4 regions of the Halomonas terrestris genome follow, and region 1 is predicted to be linked to each of the others. Evidence: predicted binding sites of a transcription regulator. Region 1 holds the regulator's gene; each other region holds the start of a gene.
What was found. The regulator FNR, encoded in region 1, switches genes on or off when oxygen is low (the NO sensors DNR and NnrR bind a similar motif). The targets are predictions, from matches to a motif close to TTGATNTANATCAA.

Region 1 (4,455 bases):
CCGGCAATATCATGGTGTCCAACCCCGAGTGGGTGGGGACCGTGACCCAGTGGCGCGGCCGCATCGCCCGCTGGGCGGCGAGTCGGGATGGTGACAGCCTGATGAAGCTGGCCATCATGCTCGACTCCCATGCGGTGGCAGGCAACCCGGCGCTGCTCGAGCAGGTTCGCCAGGAGCTCTTCGAGCGCTGTTCCCGGGACGAGATCCTGCTCTCCTATTTCGCCCGCCCGGCGCTGCGCTTCTCCACGCCGCTGACCCTGTTCGGCTCGCTGAAGAAGCCCCAGCACGGCATCGACATCAAGAAGGGCGGCATCTTCCCCATCGTCCACGGGGTTCGTGCCATGGCCTTGGAGCGGGGAATCCATGTCACCTCCACCCTGGAGCGCCTGGATGCCCTGGCCGAGGACGGCCGCCTGGAGAGCCGCTTCGCCGAGGACCTGGGCGAGGCGCTGTCGCTGTTTACCGAGTTGCGCCTCAAGCAGCAGCTGGCGCGGCTGGACGGTGACGACGGCAAGTCGAGGAAGCCCGACCGTGTCGTGGTGCAGGAGCTCTCGTCACTGGAGCGGGACCTGCTGCGGGAGGCGCTGCACATCGTCAAGGACTTCAAGCAGCGCCTCTCGCACCGCTTTCATCTGGAATATTCGTGACACGAGCGGCGTTCTCGGGGATCGACAACTACAACAGGAGGTCAGCCCATGCTCAAGGTACTGCGCCGGGTTGCCGACCGGCGTCGCCAGGCCGACGGCTACTACGCCTGGCTTTTCCAGCCATATACCGGCGAGGAACTGGTCGCCATCGACAGCGAGACCACCGGGCTCGATACCCGCAGCGCCGAGCTGGTCTCCCTTGCCGCGGTGAGGATACGCGGCGATCGGGTGCTGGCCAGCGAGTCGCTGGACCTGCGCCTGGCCCGCCCGGCCTCGCTGAGCGGCGACTCGATCCGTATCCATGGCCTGCGCGGCATCGACCTGGAGGGTGGGGACAGCATCGAGACCGCGCTGGGCGCCTTCCTGGACTTCGTCGGCAACCGGCCGCTGGTGGGGTGGTGCCTGGATTTCGACCTCGCCATCATCAACCGGGAGCTGCGCCCGCGCTTCGGCTTCGACCTGCCCAATGCCGGCATCGACGTGGCCCATACCTATGCCCGTCAGCTGCGCCGCAGCCACCCCGAGATCGAGCCCAGCCTGCGCTTCGAGAAGGTGGCCGAGGCCCTGGGCGTACCGGTGATGGGGCGCCATACCGCCCTGGGGGACGCCGTGACCACGGCGCTCATGTACCTGCGCCTGGAGCGGGGGGCCATGCTGGCGAAGCGATCCTCCTGAGGCCAGCGCGATCCGGGGCATTCCGTCGCCAGCCGGCGGCGGCAGTGGTAGGATAGGCTCCCGTCATTTCCCAGCCGCTCTGGCAGTGCCCCGACCATGCAAGATGCCGTGATCTTCGATCCCAGCCCCGCTGACGCCTCCGTCACGGATGGCGATACCCCCCCTCTCGACGCCCTCGACGCGAAGGGCAGGCGCGAGTTCAACAAGCTGCAGAAGCGGCTGCGGCGCCAGGTGGGCAATGCGATCATCGACTACGGGATGATCCATGAGGGCGACCGCGTGATGGTCTGCCTGTCGGGCGGCAAGGACAGCTACACCATGCTCGAGATCCTGCGCAGCCTGCAGCGCAACGCGCCGGTCAACTTCTCCCTGGTGGCGGTCAACCTCGACCAGAAGCAGCCCGGCTTCCCCGAGCATGTACTGCCGGAGTACCTGGACGAGCTGGGCGTCGAGTACCATATCCTGGAGCGGGACACCTACTCGGTGGTGAAGGAGAAGACCCCCGAGGGCAAGACCACCTGTGCGCTCTGCTCGCGGCTGCGGCGTGGTTCCCTCTACGGCTTCGCCGAGGAGATCGGCGCCACCAAGATCGCCCTGGGCCACCACCGCGAGGACATCCTCGAGACGCTGTTCCTCAACATGTTCTTCGGCGGCAGCCTCAAGGCGATGCCTCCCAAGCTGCTCTCCGACGATGGCCGGAACATCGTCATCCGCCCCCTGGCCTACTGCCGGGAGGCGGACATCGCCGAGTTCTCGAGGCTGATGGCCTTCCCCATCATTCCCTGCAACCTGTGCGGCTCCCAGCCCAACCTGCAGCGCCAGGTGGTCAAGGAGATGCTCGCCGAGTGGGAAGAGAAGCACCCCGGGCGCCTGGAAAACATGTTCAGGGCGGTGACCAACGTGGCGCCCTCCCAGCTCGCCGACCGCGAGCTGTTCGACTTCGCCGGCCTGGAGGAGAAGCAGGCCCGGATGCAGGCCGACCGGATCGATATCCTCAACGAGTAGCCGTAAGCCTTAAGCGTTAAGCCATAAGAAAACCCCACTGCCCTCGAGAGCGTGGGGTTTTCTGTGTCGGAATATTGCCAGGCTGATCAACAGTTTGCAGCTGGGGCGCAGCGCTTCAGCGGGCGCCTTCCTCCTCGGCGACCCGGGCCAGGGCCTCGAGGTCGAGGATGTTCACTTCGCGGCCGGACACGGCCACCAGCCCCTGGGAATGGAAGCGGCCGAGGATACGGCTCACGGTCTCCACGGCCAGCCCCAGATAGTTGCCGATATCGGCCCGGGACATGGAGAGGCGGAAGCTGTAGGGGGAATAGCCGCGGCGGCGGAAGCGGTCGGAGAGGCCGGCGAAGAAGGTCGCCAGGCGCTGGTCGGCGGTCTTGCGCGACAGCAGCCGCATCATCCGGCGGTCGTCGCGCATCTCCTTGCTCATGCTGCGGTAGAGCTGCGCGCGCAGTTCCGGCAACTCCTCGGAGAGCATGTCGAGGCGGTCGAAGGGGATCTCGCAGACGGTAGTGGTCTCGAGCGCGACCACCGTGCCGGGGTAGCACTCCTCGTCGATGCCGTCGAGCCCCACCAGCTCGCTGGGCAGGTAGAAGTTGGTCAGCTGGTCCTCGCCGCTGCCCTCGGTGGTGACCTGCTTGAGGCTGCCCGAACGTACGGCAAAGACGCTGGTGAAGGCACTGTCCTGGCGGAACAGGGCCTCGCCTTTCTTCAGGGGAGCACGGCGCCGGATGATGGCATCGAACTGGTCCATGTCCTGGACCTCGAGTGCCAGCGGAAGGCAGAGCGAACTGAGGCTACAGGTCTGGCAGCGGGTCTCGTGCAGCAGGGAACGCCGCCTGCCGGGCGCGGTATCAGGCATGCTCTCCTCCGTGATGGTGAGTCTGCCACCATTATGGAGGATTAACGCCTGGCGGCAAAGCATCCCTTTGGAGGTAGGTCCGCACCTCGCGGGAGGCGTTCCTCACAGGATACGGGAGTATCCCGTTGCCTGCTGCTCGGGCAGATGGGCATCGAAGGCCATGGCGATGTGACGGATCAGCAGCCGGCCGATCGGCGTGACGAGCAGCCGAGGACCGGTGCGAACCACCAGGCCGTCCCTCTCGGCCGCTTCCAGCCGGACCAGTGCGTCTGCCAGCCAGGCCTCCGCGTCGACCCCGTAGGTCCTGCCCAGTGCCTCGAGATCGAGGGTCATGTCGCACATCAGGCGCTCGATGGCGTGACGCCGCAGGCGGTCATCGAATGTCAGGCGCCACCCGCGGGCGGTGGCCAGGTGGCCGGTATCCAGGGTCTCCTCGTAGCGGGCGAGGGCCCGGTGATTCTGGGCGTAGACATCATCGACCCGGCTGATCGCCGAGACGCCGAGCCCGACCAGGTCGCACTGGGCGTGGCTGGAGTAGCCCTGGAAGTTGCGCTGCAGGGTGCCCTGGCGCTGGGCCACGGCCAGGGTGTCATCGGGGCGGGCGAAGTGATCCATGCCGATGTGCACATAGCCGGCCGAGGTCAGCATCTCGATGGTGGTATACAGCATCGCCAGCTTCTCCTCGGGCCCGGGAAGCTGCTCGGCCGGGATGCGGCGCTGGGGCTTGAAGCGCTCGGGCATGTGGGCGTAGTTGAACACCGAGAGGCGGGCCGGGGCCATGGCGATCACCTGCTCGAGGGTCTCGGCGAAGCTGTCGCGGGTCTGCAGCGGGAGGCCATAGATCAGGTCGAGATTGAGCGAGCGGAAGCCCAGGCGGTCGGCCTCGTCGACCAGCGATTCGGTCAGCACCCGGGGCTGGATCCGGTTGACGGCGCGCTGAACCCTGAGGTCCAGGTCCTGGACCCCGAGGCTGATGCGGTTGAAGCCCAGTGCCTGCAGGTGGCGAAGGGTCAGGACATCGGCCTCCCGGGGATCGATCTCGATGGCATAGTCGCGCTCTCTCGAGCCCGAGAGCCCGAAACGGGCATCGAGGCGATCGAACAGGTCGCTCATCTGGTCGAGGGTGAGGAAGGTGGGGGTGCCGCCCCCCCAGTGCAGCTGCTGGACCTCCCGCGAGGTATCGAGATGGCGCGAGGTGAGGACCATTTCCCGGTCGAGGCGCGAAAGGTAGGGCTCGACCAGTCGCGTATCCCTGGTGATGATCCTGTT
Region 2 (4,455 bases), on a different contig from region 1:
GCGCCGGCCCGGTCGGTCGACACGGGCGGCATAACGTGGCTATCGGCCTGGGTCATGAAATATTGAGGGCAGACCGACAGACGGCAGCTTCGGGCCCAACGCCGCAGAATCCCATGAGCGCATCATCCTCCTTATTGATGAGCACCCAGGGGCCTAAGCCATGCGAATCGTAGCAGGCGATACACCAATTGATGAATTGTCGGGTAGCGACCTCATCGCAAACGCCGCGAACGTTTGCCAGTCCCGGGGGGTTTGACTGCCCGTTCAGCCGGTCGTCTCCCTGCGTGTCTCGCCGGCCGCCTGACGAAGACGTCATGGCCGGAACACCCCGATACTGAATAGCCTGCTACCAAAGCGGCCCCAAGGCCATGGCACGCGCTCGGGAGCCACCCCGAACTCACTCGCGCAACTCGAGGCGCCGGAAGAGCGGTTGCAGGGACTTCACGAGATCATGCAGCTCCGCGGTGGTCGGGGCAGTCGTCACCGGTCGGGCATGGGCCTCCCCCAGGCACTGCCCCGTGCGCGCCACCTGTATGGCGTAGCGGGCAACGCCCTGCTCGGCGAGATCGAGGGCGAGGCGGTTCAGGTCTGCCAGGTCGAAGTCGCGCCAGTGCACCGTGGTGCGGCACTCGAAGGGGATGCCGCTGTCCAGCAGCAGCGCCAGGCTCTTCGCATGCGCGTCGGCCATGCCGGGGCGGCCGACGATGGCATCGAAGCGCGCACCGGGCCCCTTCACATCCAGCCCCACCCAGTCCAGGTACGGCAGCATCTCCGACAGGCGCCGCGGGTAGACCCCGGCGGTGTGCAGTCCCACCTTGAAGCCCAGGGCGCGGACCCGGGCGGCGGCGGCAGGCAGGTCGACGTGCAGGGTAGGCTCGCCGCCGCTGAACACCACGCCTTCCAGCAGCCCGCGGCGCCGTTGGAGAAAGCGCTCGATGCCGGCCCACTCGCGGACCTCGCCGCGGCGGGGCGCGAGCATCTGCGGGTTGTGGCAGTAGCCGCAGCGCAGCGGGCAGCCCTGCAGGAAGACCACGCAGGCCAGGTGGTCGGGGTAGTCCAGGGTGGTCATGGGGGTGAGGCCGGCCACGGGCAGCCGCGGTCGGCGAGAATCGTCGCGGGACATGGGCGCGTTCCGTCCGGACGCCCCGGGCATGACCCCGGGGTGCCCGGCAAGGCGGTGGGTTCAGGCGTTGCCGGCGTGCTCGCTGAAGTGGCGGCGCTCGCGGTGCTCGGACTGCTTGCCGTGGTTGAACTGGCTGACCGGGCGGTGGTAGCCCATCACCCGGGTCCAGACCTCGCAGCGCTGGCGCTGCTCGGTGGGCAGGGTCTCGGTGGCATGGCTCATGTGATGCTCCTTTTCACGGTGGTTGTGTTGCAGGGAAATGCCTCAGGCCGTGATCTCGGCCCGGGCGCGCTTCGCCAGAAGGGCCTCGTCGCACTTCGGGCAGAACTCGTGTTCGCCGGCCAGGTAGCCGTGCACCGGGCAGATCGAGAAGGTCGGCGTGATGGTGAGATAGGGCAGGCGGAAGCGCGACAGCGCCGTGCGCACCAGTTTCATGCAGGCGTCGGCCGAGGAGAGCCGCTCGCGCATGTAGAGGTGCAGCACGGTGCCGCCGGTGTAGCGGGTCTGCAGCGGGTCCTGGTGCAGCAGCGCCTCGAAGGGGTCGTCGGTGAATCCCACCGGCAGCTGGCTGGAGTTGGTGTAGTAGGGCGCGTCCGCGCTGCCGGCCTGCAGGATGCCGGGGAAGCGCTTCCGGTCCTCCCTGGCAAAGCGATAGGTGGTGCCCTCCGCCGGGGTCGCCTCCAGGTTGTAGAGGTGGCCGGTGGCCTCCTGGAACTCGCGCATCCGCTCGCGCACGTGTTCCAGCAGCTCGATGGCCAGTTGCTGCCCCTCGGGGTCGGCGATGTCGAAGCGGTCGTCGCTGAAGTTGCGCACCATCTCGTTGAGGCCGTTCACCCCCAGGGTGGAGAAATGGTTGCGCAGCGTGCCCAGGTAGCGCTGGCTGTAGGGGTAGAGGCCGTCGTCCATCCACTGCTGGATGCAGCCACGCTTGATCTCCAGGCTGTCGCGGCCCAGCGCGAGCAGGCGGTCCAGCTCCGCGTAGAGCCCTGCCCTGTCGCCGGCGAAGCGAAGGCCCAGGCGCGCACAGTTGATGGTCACCACGCCCAGCGAGCCGGTCTGCTCGGCGCTGCCGAACAGGCCGTTGCCGCGCTTGAGCAGCTCGGTGAGGTCGAGCTGCAGCCGGCAGCACATGGAGCGCACCATGTGCGGCTCGAGGTCCGAGTTGAGGAAGTTCTGGAAGTACGGCAGCCCGTACTTGGCGGTCAGTGCGAAGAGCCGCTCGGCGTTGTCGCTCTCCCAGTCGAAGTCGGGCGTGATGTTGTAGGTGGGGATCGGGAAGGTGAACGCCCGACCCTGGCAGTCGCCCTCCTCCATCACCTCCAGGTAGGCGCGGTTGAGCAGCTCCATCTCGGCCTGCAGGTCGCCGTAGGTGAAGGGCTGCTCCTGGCCGCCGACGATCGGCACCTGGTCGCGCAGGTCGGCCGGGCAGGTCCAGTCGAAGGTGAGGTTGGTGAACGGCGTCTGGCTACCCCAGCGCGACGGCACGTTGAGGTTGTAGATGAACTCCTGGACCGCCTGCTTCACCGCCGGGTAGTCGAGCCGGTCGAGTCTCACGAAGGGCGCCAGGTAGGTATCGAAGGAGCTGAACGCCTGGGCGCCGGCCCACTCGTTCTGCAGGGTGCCGAGGAAGTTGACCATCTGCCCCAGGGCGCTGCTGAGGTGCCGGGGGGGTGCGCTCTCCGCCCGGCCCGGCACGCCGTTGAAGCCCTCGATCAGCAGGGTGCGCAGCGACCAGCCGGCGCAGTAGCCGCCGAGCATGTCCAGGTCGTGGATGTGCAGGTCGCCCTCCCGGTGGGCCTCGCCCACCGCGGCGGGATAGACCTCGTCCAACCAGTAGTTGGCGATGAGCTTGCCCGAGGCGTTGAGGATCAGCCCCCCCAGGGAGTAGCCCTGGTTGGCGTTGGCGTTGACACGCCAGTCGGCGCGCTGCAGGTACTCGTTGACCGTCGAGGCGACGTTGACGGCGCCGGTCGGCTGGCGTTGCATGGGTGTTCCCTCACTGGTCGATTGTCTATATATGGTGCTTTTTACGAACAAGAACACCATATGTTGTGCCAGATGAAGGGTAGACACCCAGGCGGAGCATGAAAATGATCCAGGTCAGGAAAAGGGAGCGGCCATCGCTCCCAGGGGCTCGCGGGTGCCGCGAGCTGATGGGATGAATCTCCCGCGCCAGGGCGCCCTCTCCCGGATGCAAGCGCCCTCGTGGTATAGCTGACCGGGGCCAGACCCACACCATCCCGTCACAGGAGCCATCATGCATATCGGCATTCTCACCCTGCGCATCTCGCTGCCCGGCTGCCGTTCCCTCAAGGAGAAGCGCCAGCGCATGGGCGGCCTTCACGAACGCTACGGGCGCAACCCGGCAGTGGCGGTGTGCGAGAGCGGCGAGCTGGACCGCCTGGAGGCGAGCGAGTGGACCTTCGTGGCGGTGGCCAACGAGGGGCCCAAGGTGGAGGCGCTGCTCACCGAGATCGAGGAGAAGATCCAGCGCACCGTGGACGGACGGGTGATGGAGGCGACACGGGAGATACTATAGTGAGGTCACCATCTCCCCCACGAGGCCACGTTGTCGCTTATGGAATTACGCAAGGACGGTGAGATAGCACTCTGGACGGCCCTGTTCGAAGCGACCTGGGACGGCATGGTGATACTCAGAACCGATGGCAGCATCTACCGGGCCAACCGGAGCTATGCCGATATGCTGGGCTACACGCCCGAGGAGATGGGCTCCCTGCACGTGTGGGATCTGGATGCCCGTTTCAGCAGTAGTGAGCTGCAGAACATGCTCCGGGACGTCGACAGCGCCGGGGCACACTTTGAAACGCAGCAGCGCCGCAAGGATGGCACCATCATCGATGTCGAGCTCGGCAACAACGGTGCCACCTACGACGGTGACAAGCTGATCTTCTGTATCGTGAGAGATATCACGGCACGCAAGGCCACCGAAGAGAAGCTTCGGCAGAACGAGGAGCTACTGCGGGGCATCGCCTCTCAGGTGCCGGGAGCACTCTATCAATACCGCATCGCACGGGATGGTGAGCACAGCTTTCCCTTCTTCAGCGAGGGGATCGTCGAGCTGGGAGGCCTGCCGCTCGAGGCGATTTCGGGGCCGGGGGAGGATCCAGCGATGTCACGGATCCTTGCCGAGGATGTCGAGCGCGTCGAGGCCCAGACCCAGCACAGCGCCGCCACCATGGCCAATGTTCACGTGGAGTTTCGCATCCGCCACGGCGATGGGTCGATTCGCTGGATCGAGTGCCGTTCGACCCCACAGAAGGAAGCCGACGGCGGCATGCTCTGGACCGGCATCCTCCTGGATATCACGCAGC
Region 3 (4,455 bases), on a different contig from region 1:
AGCGCCGGCACCGCCGAGCCGATGGTCAGCATCCAGTCCCAGCGGCTGCGCCAGGTGGGGCTGTCGAGCTTGGAGCGGTAGTCGAACGCCAGCGGGCGCAGGAAGAGTGCGAACAGGGTCAGCATCATGGCCAGGTAGAAGCCGTTGAAGGCGGCGGCGTAGACCGGCGGCCAGGCGGCGAAGAGCGCGCCACCGGCGGTGATCAGCCACACCTGGTTGCCGTCCCAGTGGGGCGCCACGGAGTTGATCATCACCCGACGCTCCTCGTCGTTGCGACCCACCACCTTGAGCAGGCCACCCACGCCCATGTCGAAGCCGTCGGTGATCGAGAAGCCGACCAGCAGCACGCCGATCAGGACCCACCAGATGAATCTGAGCGTTTCGTAATCCATGTCATGCCTCCTGAGGCTTGCTGGCCGGGATGTCGACGGGGGCGTCGATGGCGTCGGGACCGGCGTGGTAGCCGCTGCCGGAGGGCCCCTTGCGAGCGAAGTGCTGCATCAGCCAGATCTCGATGATCACGAAGAGGGTGTAGAGCACGCCGATGGCGATCAGGGTGAAGAGCACCTGGTTGAAGGTGAGGCTGGAGACTGCGATATGAATGGGCAGGATCTCGCCGATGGCCCAGGGCTGACGGCCATACTCGGCCACGAACCAGCCCGCCTCGGAGGCGATCCAGGGCAGCGGCAGGCTGAACAGGGCGAAGCGCAGCAGCCAGGGCGACTTCTCGGGCTGGCGACGCACGCTGTGCCAGAAGGCCAGCGCGAAGAGCACCAGCATGACGAAGCCGGCCGCCACCATGATGCGGAAGGTCCAGAACAGCGGCCACACCTTGGGAATCGAGGCCTCCACGGCGCGGTCGATCTCGGCGGCGGTGGGGGCGTTCATGTCCTCGGTGTAGGCGCTGAGCAGCAGGCCATAGCCGACATCGTCACGCACCTCCTCGAAGCGGGCGGCATCCTCCTCGGTACCTTCGCCGCTGCGCAGGCGCTGCATCAGCACAAAGGCTTCACGGCCGTTGACCATGCGCTCGCGATGCTGCGCCTTGAGCTCACGCAGACCGGTGACCTCCTCGCTCAGCGAGCGGGTGGCGATCAGCCCCATCACCGCCGGGATACGGATGGCGTAATCGGTGCGCTCCTCCGCCTGGTTGGGGAGCCCCACCAGGGTGAAGGCGGCCGGTGCCGGGTGAGTCTCCCACTCCGCCTCGATGGCGGCGAGCTTGACCTTCTGCACGTCGCCCAGCTCATAGCCGGACTCGTCGCCCAGCACGATCACCGAGAGCACACTGGCCAGGCCGAAGGCCGAGGCGATGGCGAAACTGCGGCGGGCGAAGGCGACCTCGCGCCCCTTGAGCAGGTACCAGCTGGAGATGGCCAGCACGAAGATGGAGCCGGTGACATAGCCGGCGGAGACGGTATGCACGAACTTGACCTGGGCCACCGGGCTGAGCACCACCTCGGCGAAGCTGGTCAGCTCCATGCGCATGGTCTCGAGGTTGAACTCGGAGCCGATGGGGTACTGCATCCAGCCGTTGGCGACCAGGATCCACAGTGCGGAGAGGTTGGTGGCCAGCGCCATCAGCCAGGTGACGGCCAGGTGCTTCTGCTTCGACATGCGGTCCCAGCCGAAGAAGAACAGGCCCACCAGGGTCGACTCGAGGAAGAAGGCCATCAGCGCCTCGATCGCCAGCGGCGCCCCGAAGATATCCCCCACATAGTGGGAGTAGTAGGACCAGTTGGTGCCGAACTGGAACTCCATGGCGATGCCGGTGGTGACCCCCAGGGCGAAGTTGATGCCGAACAACTTGCCCCAGAACTTGGTCATTTCGCGATAGATGGTCTTGCCGGTCATCACGTAGACCGTCTCCATCATCGCCAGCAGGATCGAGAGACCCAGCGTGAGGGGTACGAACAGGAAATGCACCATCGCCGTGAAGGCGAACTGCAACCTGGATAGTTCAACGATATCCATGAGCGACTCCGTGAAATGAGCGGGTATCACGGCAGGCCGTCTGCGAAGAAGGGGCGCTACCGAAGTCACTATAGGCGAGCCATAGCAGCGAAAATTTGACATGCATCAAGACTGTAAGGCCGCTCAAGCTCCTGATGTACGGGGAAAAGCTGAAACGGAGGCAGCGATGGACCAACTGCCGATAATCAATATTAAAGGTACCCGTAATGCTAATTACCTTGATGTTCTTGAGGAAATATTAACAATAAATGATTCATCAATAATGCGACTTATACCGGGAGTGGCCTCGAAAAGTGCTCGCCCCCCGACGCTCGCTCGGCCTGCGGTCTGGTGTCGCAGCGGGGGCTATCCCGCTGGCCGCGAAGGCCAAGGGGCTGATCAGCCCGAGTACCCCGTGCCGGTACTGACGGTTGCAGCCCGGCTCGAGGTACTCGAGTACATGCCACGGACGGCTTCAACTCGAATGAAAGATACGTTATAACATCACGCCTCAGCGAACCATGGAGATCCCGCATGACGATGCCAGCGCCAGCGACCCCGGCCGGCTAGTCTGCGTTCTCCCGCTGGTCCCTTGGCGACGAGGTCGATGCCCTGCCGCGACCGTTCGAGGATGGCATCGACACCGCCGCCCAATGACGAGAGACCGCCATGCCGTACTCCCCTGACGAAGCTCGCCTGCTGGCGATGCCCGATGACGACTACATGAACGACGCACAGCTGGCCTTCTTTCGAAACCGTCTGCTCGAGGAGAAGGCACAGGTGGAGCGCCACCTGAACGAGGTGCGTGCCGCCATGGCCTCCCATGAGCGCGACAGCGACGAGCTGGACCAGGCGGCCTTCGAGGAGGCGCTGCGCCTGCAGCTGCGCCAAGCCGATCGCGAGACGCGCCTGCTGGCCAATATCGACGCGGCCCTGCGCCGTATCGACTCGGGCGACTACGGCTACTGCGAGGAGACCGGTGAGCCGATCGGCCTCCCGCGGCTGCTGCTGCGCCCCACCGCACGGCTGTGCCTGGAGGCCAAGGAGCGCCAGGAGCAGCGCGAGAACCACTACCGCAAGACCCGAGGTGAAGGCTGATGACATCCCTGCAAACGCCCCTGCCGGTGACCGTGCTCTCCGGCTTCCTGGGCGCCGGCAAGACCACCCTGCTCAACCACATCCTCGCCAACCGCGAAGGGCGTCGCGTGGCGGTCATCGTCAACGACATGAGCGAGGTCAACATCGACGCCTCGCTGGTGCGCGGCGCCCCCGGCGGCGACGGCGAGGTGACCCTCAATCGCGCCGAGGAGCGGCTGGTGGAGATGAGCAACGGCTGCATCTGCTGCACCCTGCGCGAGGACCTGCTGATCGAGGTGCGTAGGCTCGCCGAGGAGGGGCGCTTCGACACCCTGGTGATCGAGTCCACCGGGATCTCCGAACCGCTGCCGGTGGCCGAAACCTTCACCTTCGCCGACGAGCAGGGCCGGAGCCTCTCGGATATCGCCCGGCTCGACACCCTGGTGACGGTGGTCGACGGCGCCAACTTCCTCGCCCAGTACCGCGAGGCGCAGTCCCTGGCCGAGGCGGGCGAGAGCCTGGGCGACGACGACGAGCGCAACGTCGCCGACCTGCTCGTGGACCAGATCGAGTTCTGCGACGTGCTGCTGATCAGCAAGACCGACCTGCTCACCGCCACCCAGCTCGACGAGCTCACCGCGGTGCTGCGCTCGCTCAACCCCGAGGCCGAGCTGATCCCCATCCGCCACGGCCAGGTGCCGCTGGACAAGGTGCTCGAGACCGGCCGCTTCAGCTTCGAGCGGGCCCAGCAGGCGCCGGGCTGGCTCAAGGAGCTACGCGGCGAGCACGTGCCGGAGACCCAGGAGTACGGCATCTCGAGCTTTGCCTACCACGCCCGGCGCCCCTTCCGGCCGCAGGCGTTCTTCGACCTGCTGCACGGCGACTGGTTCGGCGGCAGGCTGCTGCGCTCCAAGGGCTTCTTCTGGCTGGCCACGCGGCCGCAGTTCGCCGGCCAGTGGAGCCAGGCCGGCGGCATCGCCCACTACGGCTTCGCCGGGATGTTCTGGAAGGCGGTGCCCGAGTCCAACTGGCCGGACGACCCCGACTACCGCGCCGCCATCCTGGACAAGTGGCAGGAGCCCTTCGGCGACATGCGCCAGGAGCTGGTGTTCATCGGCCAGAACCTCGACGAGGCGCGCATCCGCCAGGCCCTCGACGCCTGCCTGCTCAGCGAGGAGGAGCTGCTGGCCGGCAAGGACGCCTGGCAGGCGCTGCCCGACCCCTTCCCCGCCTGGGAGTAGCCCATGCTCGACGCGGACCTCTTGCCGGTCACGGTGCTGACCGGCTTTCTCGGCAGCGGCAAGACCACCCTGCTCAACCGGCTGGTGCGCCAGCCCGCCATGCGCGATGCCCTGGTGGTGATCAACGAGTTCGGCGATATCGGGCTCGATCACCGGCTGGTCGCCGAGGGCGACGAGCACAGCG
Region 4 (4,455 bases), on a different contig from region 1:
CCGAAGGCCCCCTGCCGGCTCCCGGCCCCAGCTTCTACCAGCGTTTCGGCGGGCTGGAGTAGGCCCCCGGACCGCTCCCTCGACAGCCATCCACGCAAGCGCCCCCTGCCGGGGCAGGGGGCGCTTGCATCGTCACCGCCGGCAACGCCGGCCCCTCATGACCGGTTCTGCTGGCTCAGGGTCTGCTGCTTGGGCCGGGTATCGCCGGCGTTCAACCGCGGCCGGTCGGCCTCCAGCTCGGCCAGCGGCTCGCAGGGTTCCAGGCTGTCGCGGCAGCGCTCGGTCAGGCGCTGGTACTCCCGGGTGCCCTGCTGCTTCCAGGCGACCTCCTCGTCACTCAGCTCCCGCTTGACCTTTGCCGGCGCGCCCATGACCAGCGACTGGGGCGGGCACTCGAAGCCGGTCTTGACGAAGGCCGCCGCGGCGACGATGGAGCGCGCGCCGATCACGGCATGGTCCATCACCACGGCGTTCATGCCGACCATGGCGTCCTGACCCACCACGCAGCCGTGAAGCACGGCGCCGTGGCCGATATGGCCATCCTTCTCCACCCGGGTGACACAGCCCGGGAAGCCGTGCATCACGCAGGTATCCTGCAGATTGGCCCCCTCCTCCAGCACCAGCTGGCCGAAGTCGCCGCGCATCACCGCGCCGGGCCCCACGTAGCAGCCCGGGCCGACGATGACGTCGCCGATCAGCACCGCGGTGGGATGCACATGGGCGGTGGGGTGCACCACCGGGGTCACCCCCTCGAGTCGATAGCAGGGCATCACGTGTCTCCTTCAGTCAGGCTGGCCGTGGCGACGGCTCTGCACCACCACGAAGCGCCGGGCCACGAAGGCCTGGTCGCACAGGGAAGCGTTGGCCGCCGGGTTGCCGCCGGTGGCGTGGAAGTCGCTGTAGGCGGCGGACTGGTTGACGAGGATACCGCCGTCCAGGTTGAGCGACAGCGGGGCCGCCACCTCCATGGCCAGCCGCTCGAACTGCTCGGCCACGGCGTCATCGGTGGTGTAGGCGCCGAGCGTGATGGCGCCCTTCTCGCCGATCACCTCGCGGGCCAGCTCGATGCTGTGCGCGGTGCTGTCGGTGGCGATCACGAAGCTGATCGGGCCGAAGCGCTCCTCGCTGAAGGCGTCGCGCTGGCTGGCGTCGCGCTGGCTGGCGTCCACCTTGAGCAGCAGCGGCGTGTGGATGCGCGCCCTGGGGAACTGGGCGTGCTCGCGGGGCTCGCTGTCGAGCAGCACCTCGCCGAGACCGCGGCACTCGTCGATGCGGGCGGCCGTGGCCGGCGACTGGATGGCCCCCAGCACGGCACAGGCGCGATCGTTGTCGCCGAGGAATTTCTCCACGGCCTTGGCCAGGGCGCCGGCCACCTCGTCGAAGGAGAGCCGGCCCTCGGCGGTCCTGATGCCCTCCTTCGGCACATAGATCGCCTGGGGGGTGGTGCACATCTGGCCGGAATAGAGGCTCAGGCTGAAGGCCAGGTTCTGGGCCACCGGCTTGATCTGCTCCACGCTGTCGATGATCACGCTGTTGATACCGGCCTTCTCGGTGAACACCTGGGCCTGGGTGGCGTTCTGCTCCAGCCACTCGCCGAAGGCGTTGGAGCCGGTGAAGTCGATCAGCTTCACGGCCGGGTCCAGGGCCAGCGCCTTGGTCACCGGGGCGTCGGCGCTGTCGGCGGCCAGGCTCACCAGGCAGGGATCGAAGCCGGCTTCCTCGAGCACCTCCTGGGCCACACGGGCGGTCATGGCCACGGGCAGGATGGCTCCCGGGTGCGGCTTGAGGATCACCGGGTTGCCGGTGGCCAGGCTGGCAAACAGGCCTGGATAGGTGTTCCAGGTGGGGAAGGTGGAGCAGGCCACCACCAGCGAGATGCCGCGCGGCACGACATGGTAGCGCTTGTCGAGCACCAGCGGGTCGTGCCTGCCCTGGGGCTTCACCCACCTGGCCGTCGCCGGCACTCGGGACATCGCCTGCCAGGCGTAGGTCACGGCCTCGAGGCCGCGATCCTGGGCGTGGGGGCCGCCGGCCTGGAAGGCCATCATCGCCGCCTGGCCGCTCGTGTGCATCACCGCCTGGGCGATGTCGGGGCTCATGGCATTCAGCCGTGCCAGGATCTCCAGGCAGACGCCGACACGGGCCTCGGCACCGGCATCGCGCCAGGCCGGCATGGCCGCCTGCATGGCGCTGACCAGGGCGGCGCTGTCGGGCTGGTCGTAGGTGACACCCAGCTCGAAGCCGTAGGGCGAGACCTCGGCGCCGACCTGGCCGGCCACGCCCGGGGTCTTGAGGGAGAAAGGCTGCTTGAGCAGCGCCTCGAAACGGGCGGGCGCGCCCTTCACGACCTCTTCCGGATACTTCTTGATATTCTCCGGGTAGGGTGTCCAGAAACCACGGGTGGTGATGGCCTCGACGGCCTGCTCGAGGGTCTCGCGATGACGGTCGAACATCTGCTGGGCTTGCTGCGACATGCGGGGCTCCGGCCTGTGGCGGCTTTATTCGATACAGGATCAGCGGAAAGACTATCCATCCCGTAACGAAACATCAAACCCCACCTCGGCACCGGCCGTTTGAACCACCCGAGACAGTCCCAAAAACTATTTCAACATCAGTGTATTAAACGACATGTCTGAGGAATGAGCGGTGAGTTTCGACCATGGTATAACCTCGCCTCCGCAACGGGCGATTCTCCGTCACAACCTCCTGAAAAACCAGGCAAATTCTTCAACCTTACGGCATAAACGATACACCATTCGGCATATCCATGATTTGATGCGTATCAAAAAAAACCTATACTCGACCTTTGCTCAGACCCAGTCGCCATATCGCGTCAACGCCACGCCAGAAGCGAGGAGACCATGCCCAACCACCTGATCGTCGAGGGGCCAAGCCGAGGGGTACTGCGCATCGCCCTGCACCGCCCGGAGGCGCTGAACGCCCTCAATACCGCCCTGCTCGCCGAGCTGGCCGAGACCCTGGGCGGGGCCGTCGATGACACCGAGGTGCGCGCCGTGGTGATCAGCGGCAATCAGCGTGCCTTCGCCGCCGGCGCCGACATCAAGGAGATGGCCGAGCGGGACCTGGTCGGCATGCTGGAGGATCCTCGCCAGCGCCACTGGGCCGCCATCGCCCGCTTCAACAAGCCGATCATCGCCGCCGTCAACGGCTTCTGCCTGGGCGGCGGCTGCGAGCTGGCCATGCACGCCGACATCCTGATCGCCGGCGAGGACGCTCGCTTCGGCCAGCCCGAGATCAATCTCGGCATCATGCCCGGCGCCGGCGGTACCCAGCGCCTGGTGCGCGCCGTGGGCAAGGGGCTGGCCACCCAGATGGTGCTCACCGGCGAGCCGATCTCCGCCCGCCGCGCCCTGGAGGCGGGCCTGGTCAGCGAGATCACCCAGCCGGAGCTGACCGTGGAGCGGGCCGTCGCCGTGGCCGAGACCATCGCCGCCAAGGCGCCGCTGGCCGTGCGCCTGGCCCGGGAGGCGCTGCTCAAGGCCGAGGACACCGACCTGGCCACCGGCCTGCGCTTCGAGCGCCACGCCTTCACGCTGCTGGCCGGCACCCAGGACCGCGAGGAGGGCATCCGTGCCTTCCAGGAAAAACGCCCCGCCACCTTCACCGGGCAATGACACAGGATCCTGATCATGAGTGAAGCTCCCCTGCTCTATTCCGTGGAAGACGGCGTCGCCCGCCTCACGCTGAACCGCCCCGACAGCCTCAACAGCTTCAACGCCGAGCTGCACGCCGAGATGCGCCAGGCCCTCAAGGCCGTGCGCCAGGACAGCAGCGTGCGCGCCCTGCTGCTGACCGGCAACGGCCGCGGCTTCTGCGCCGGCCAGGACCTCTCCGACCGCAACGTGGCCCCCGGCGCCGAGGCGCCGGACCTGGGCGAGTCGCTGGAGAAGCGCTACAACCCCATGCTGCGCGCCCTGCGCGACCTGCCGATTCCCACCGTCTGCGCGGTGAACGGCGTGGCCGCCGGTGCCGGGGCCAACATCGCCCTGGCCTGCGACATCGTGCTGGCGGCACGCTCGGCGAGCTTCATTCAGGCCTTCTGCAAGATCGGCCTGATCCCCGACTCCGGGGGCACCTGGAGCCTGCCGCGCCTGGTGGGCATGGCCCGGGCCAAGGGGCTGGCGATGCTGGGCGACAAGCTCGGCGCCGAGCAGGCCGAGCAGTGGGGCATGATCTGGAAGGTGGTGGATGACGAGGCGCTGCAGGACGAGGCGCTGACCCTGGCGCGCCACCTGGCCGACCAGCCCACCCGCGGCCTGGCGCTGATCAAGCGTGCCCTGCACGCCAGCAGCGACAACGACTTCGACGAGCAGCTCGACCTCGAGCGCGACCTGCAGCGCCTGGCCGGCCGCACCGAGGACTACCGCGAAGGCGTCAGCGCCTTCATGGAAAAGCGCCAGCCCAGCTTCAAGGGAGAGTGACATGCCTGCTCTG

Region 2: ACOMD9_RS06225 (ribonucleoside triphosphate reductase) is a predicted target of FNR. The motif match lies at 3,214-3,227, and genes of this name have one in related genera.
Region 3: ACOMD9_RS06605 (cytochrome ubiquinol oxidase subunit I) is a predicted target of FNR. The motif match lies at 2,070-2,083, and genes of this name have one in related genera.
Region 4: paaF (2,3-dehydroadipyl-CoA hydratase PaaF) is a predicted target of FNR. The motif match lies at 2,773-2,786, and genes of this name have one in related genera.

Annotation. Positions count from the first base shown of each region.
Region 1 is NZ_JBMHFZ010000012.1:37,680-42,134, forward strand. Features, by position in the region: gene ACOMD9_RS12545 (DUF294 nucleotidyltransferase-like domain-containing protein) at 1-647, shown strand, start outside; gene ACOMD9_RS12550 (3'-5' exonuclease) at 696-1,322, shown strand; gene ttcA (tRNA 2-thiocytidine(32) synthetase TtcA) at 1,419-2,327, shown strand; gene fnr (fumarate/nitrate reduction transcriptional regulator Fnr) at 2,443-3,186, opposite strand; gene hemN (oxygen-independent coproporphyrinogen III oxidase) at 3,289-4,455, opposite strand, start outside.
Region 2 is NZ_JBMHFZ010000004.1:151,499-155,953, forward strand. Features, by position in the region: gene ACOMD9_RS06215 (anaerobic ribonucleoside-triphosphate reductase activating protein) at 398-1,123, opposite strand; gene nrdD (anaerobic ribonucleoside-triphosphate reductase) at 1,184-1,345, opposite strand; gene ACOMD9_RS06225 (ribonucleoside triphosphate reductase) at 1,388-3,169, opposite strand; gene ACOMD9_RS06230 (DUF503 domain-containing protein) at 3,381-3,662, shown strand; gene ACOMD9_RS06235 (sensor domain-containing diguanylate cyclase) at 3,702-4,455, shown strand, end outside.
Region 3 is NZ_JBMHFZ010000004.1:244,283-248,737, forward strand. Features, by position in the region: gene cydB (cytochrome d ubiquinol oxidase subunit II) at 1-392, opposite strand, end outside; gene ACOMD9_RS06605 (cytochrome ubiquinol oxidase subunit I) at 394-1,974, opposite strand; gene ACOMD9_RS06610 (TraR/DksA family transcriptional regulator) at 2,623-3,051, shown strand; gene zigA (zinc metallochaperone GTPase ZigA) at 3,051-4,271, shown strand; gene ACOMD9_RS06620 (CobW family GTP-binding protein) at 4,275-4,455, shown strand, end outside.
Region 4 is NZ_JBMHFZ010000001.1:471,349-475,803, forward strand. Features, by position in the region: gene paaX (phenylacetic acid degradation operon negative regulatory protein PaaX) at 1-62, shown strand, start outside; gene paaY (phenylacetic acid degradation protein PaaY) at 156-770, opposite strand; gene paaN (phenylacetic acid degradation protein PaaN) at 783-2,474, opposite strand; gene paaF (2,3-dehydroadipyl-CoA hydratase PaaF) at 2,862-3,635, shown strand; gene paaG (2-(1,2-epoxy-1,2-dihydrophenyl)acetyl-CoA isomerase PaaG) at 3,651-4,442, shown strand; gene paaH (3-hydroxyacyl-CoA dehydrogenase PaaH) at 4,444-4,455, shown strand, end outside.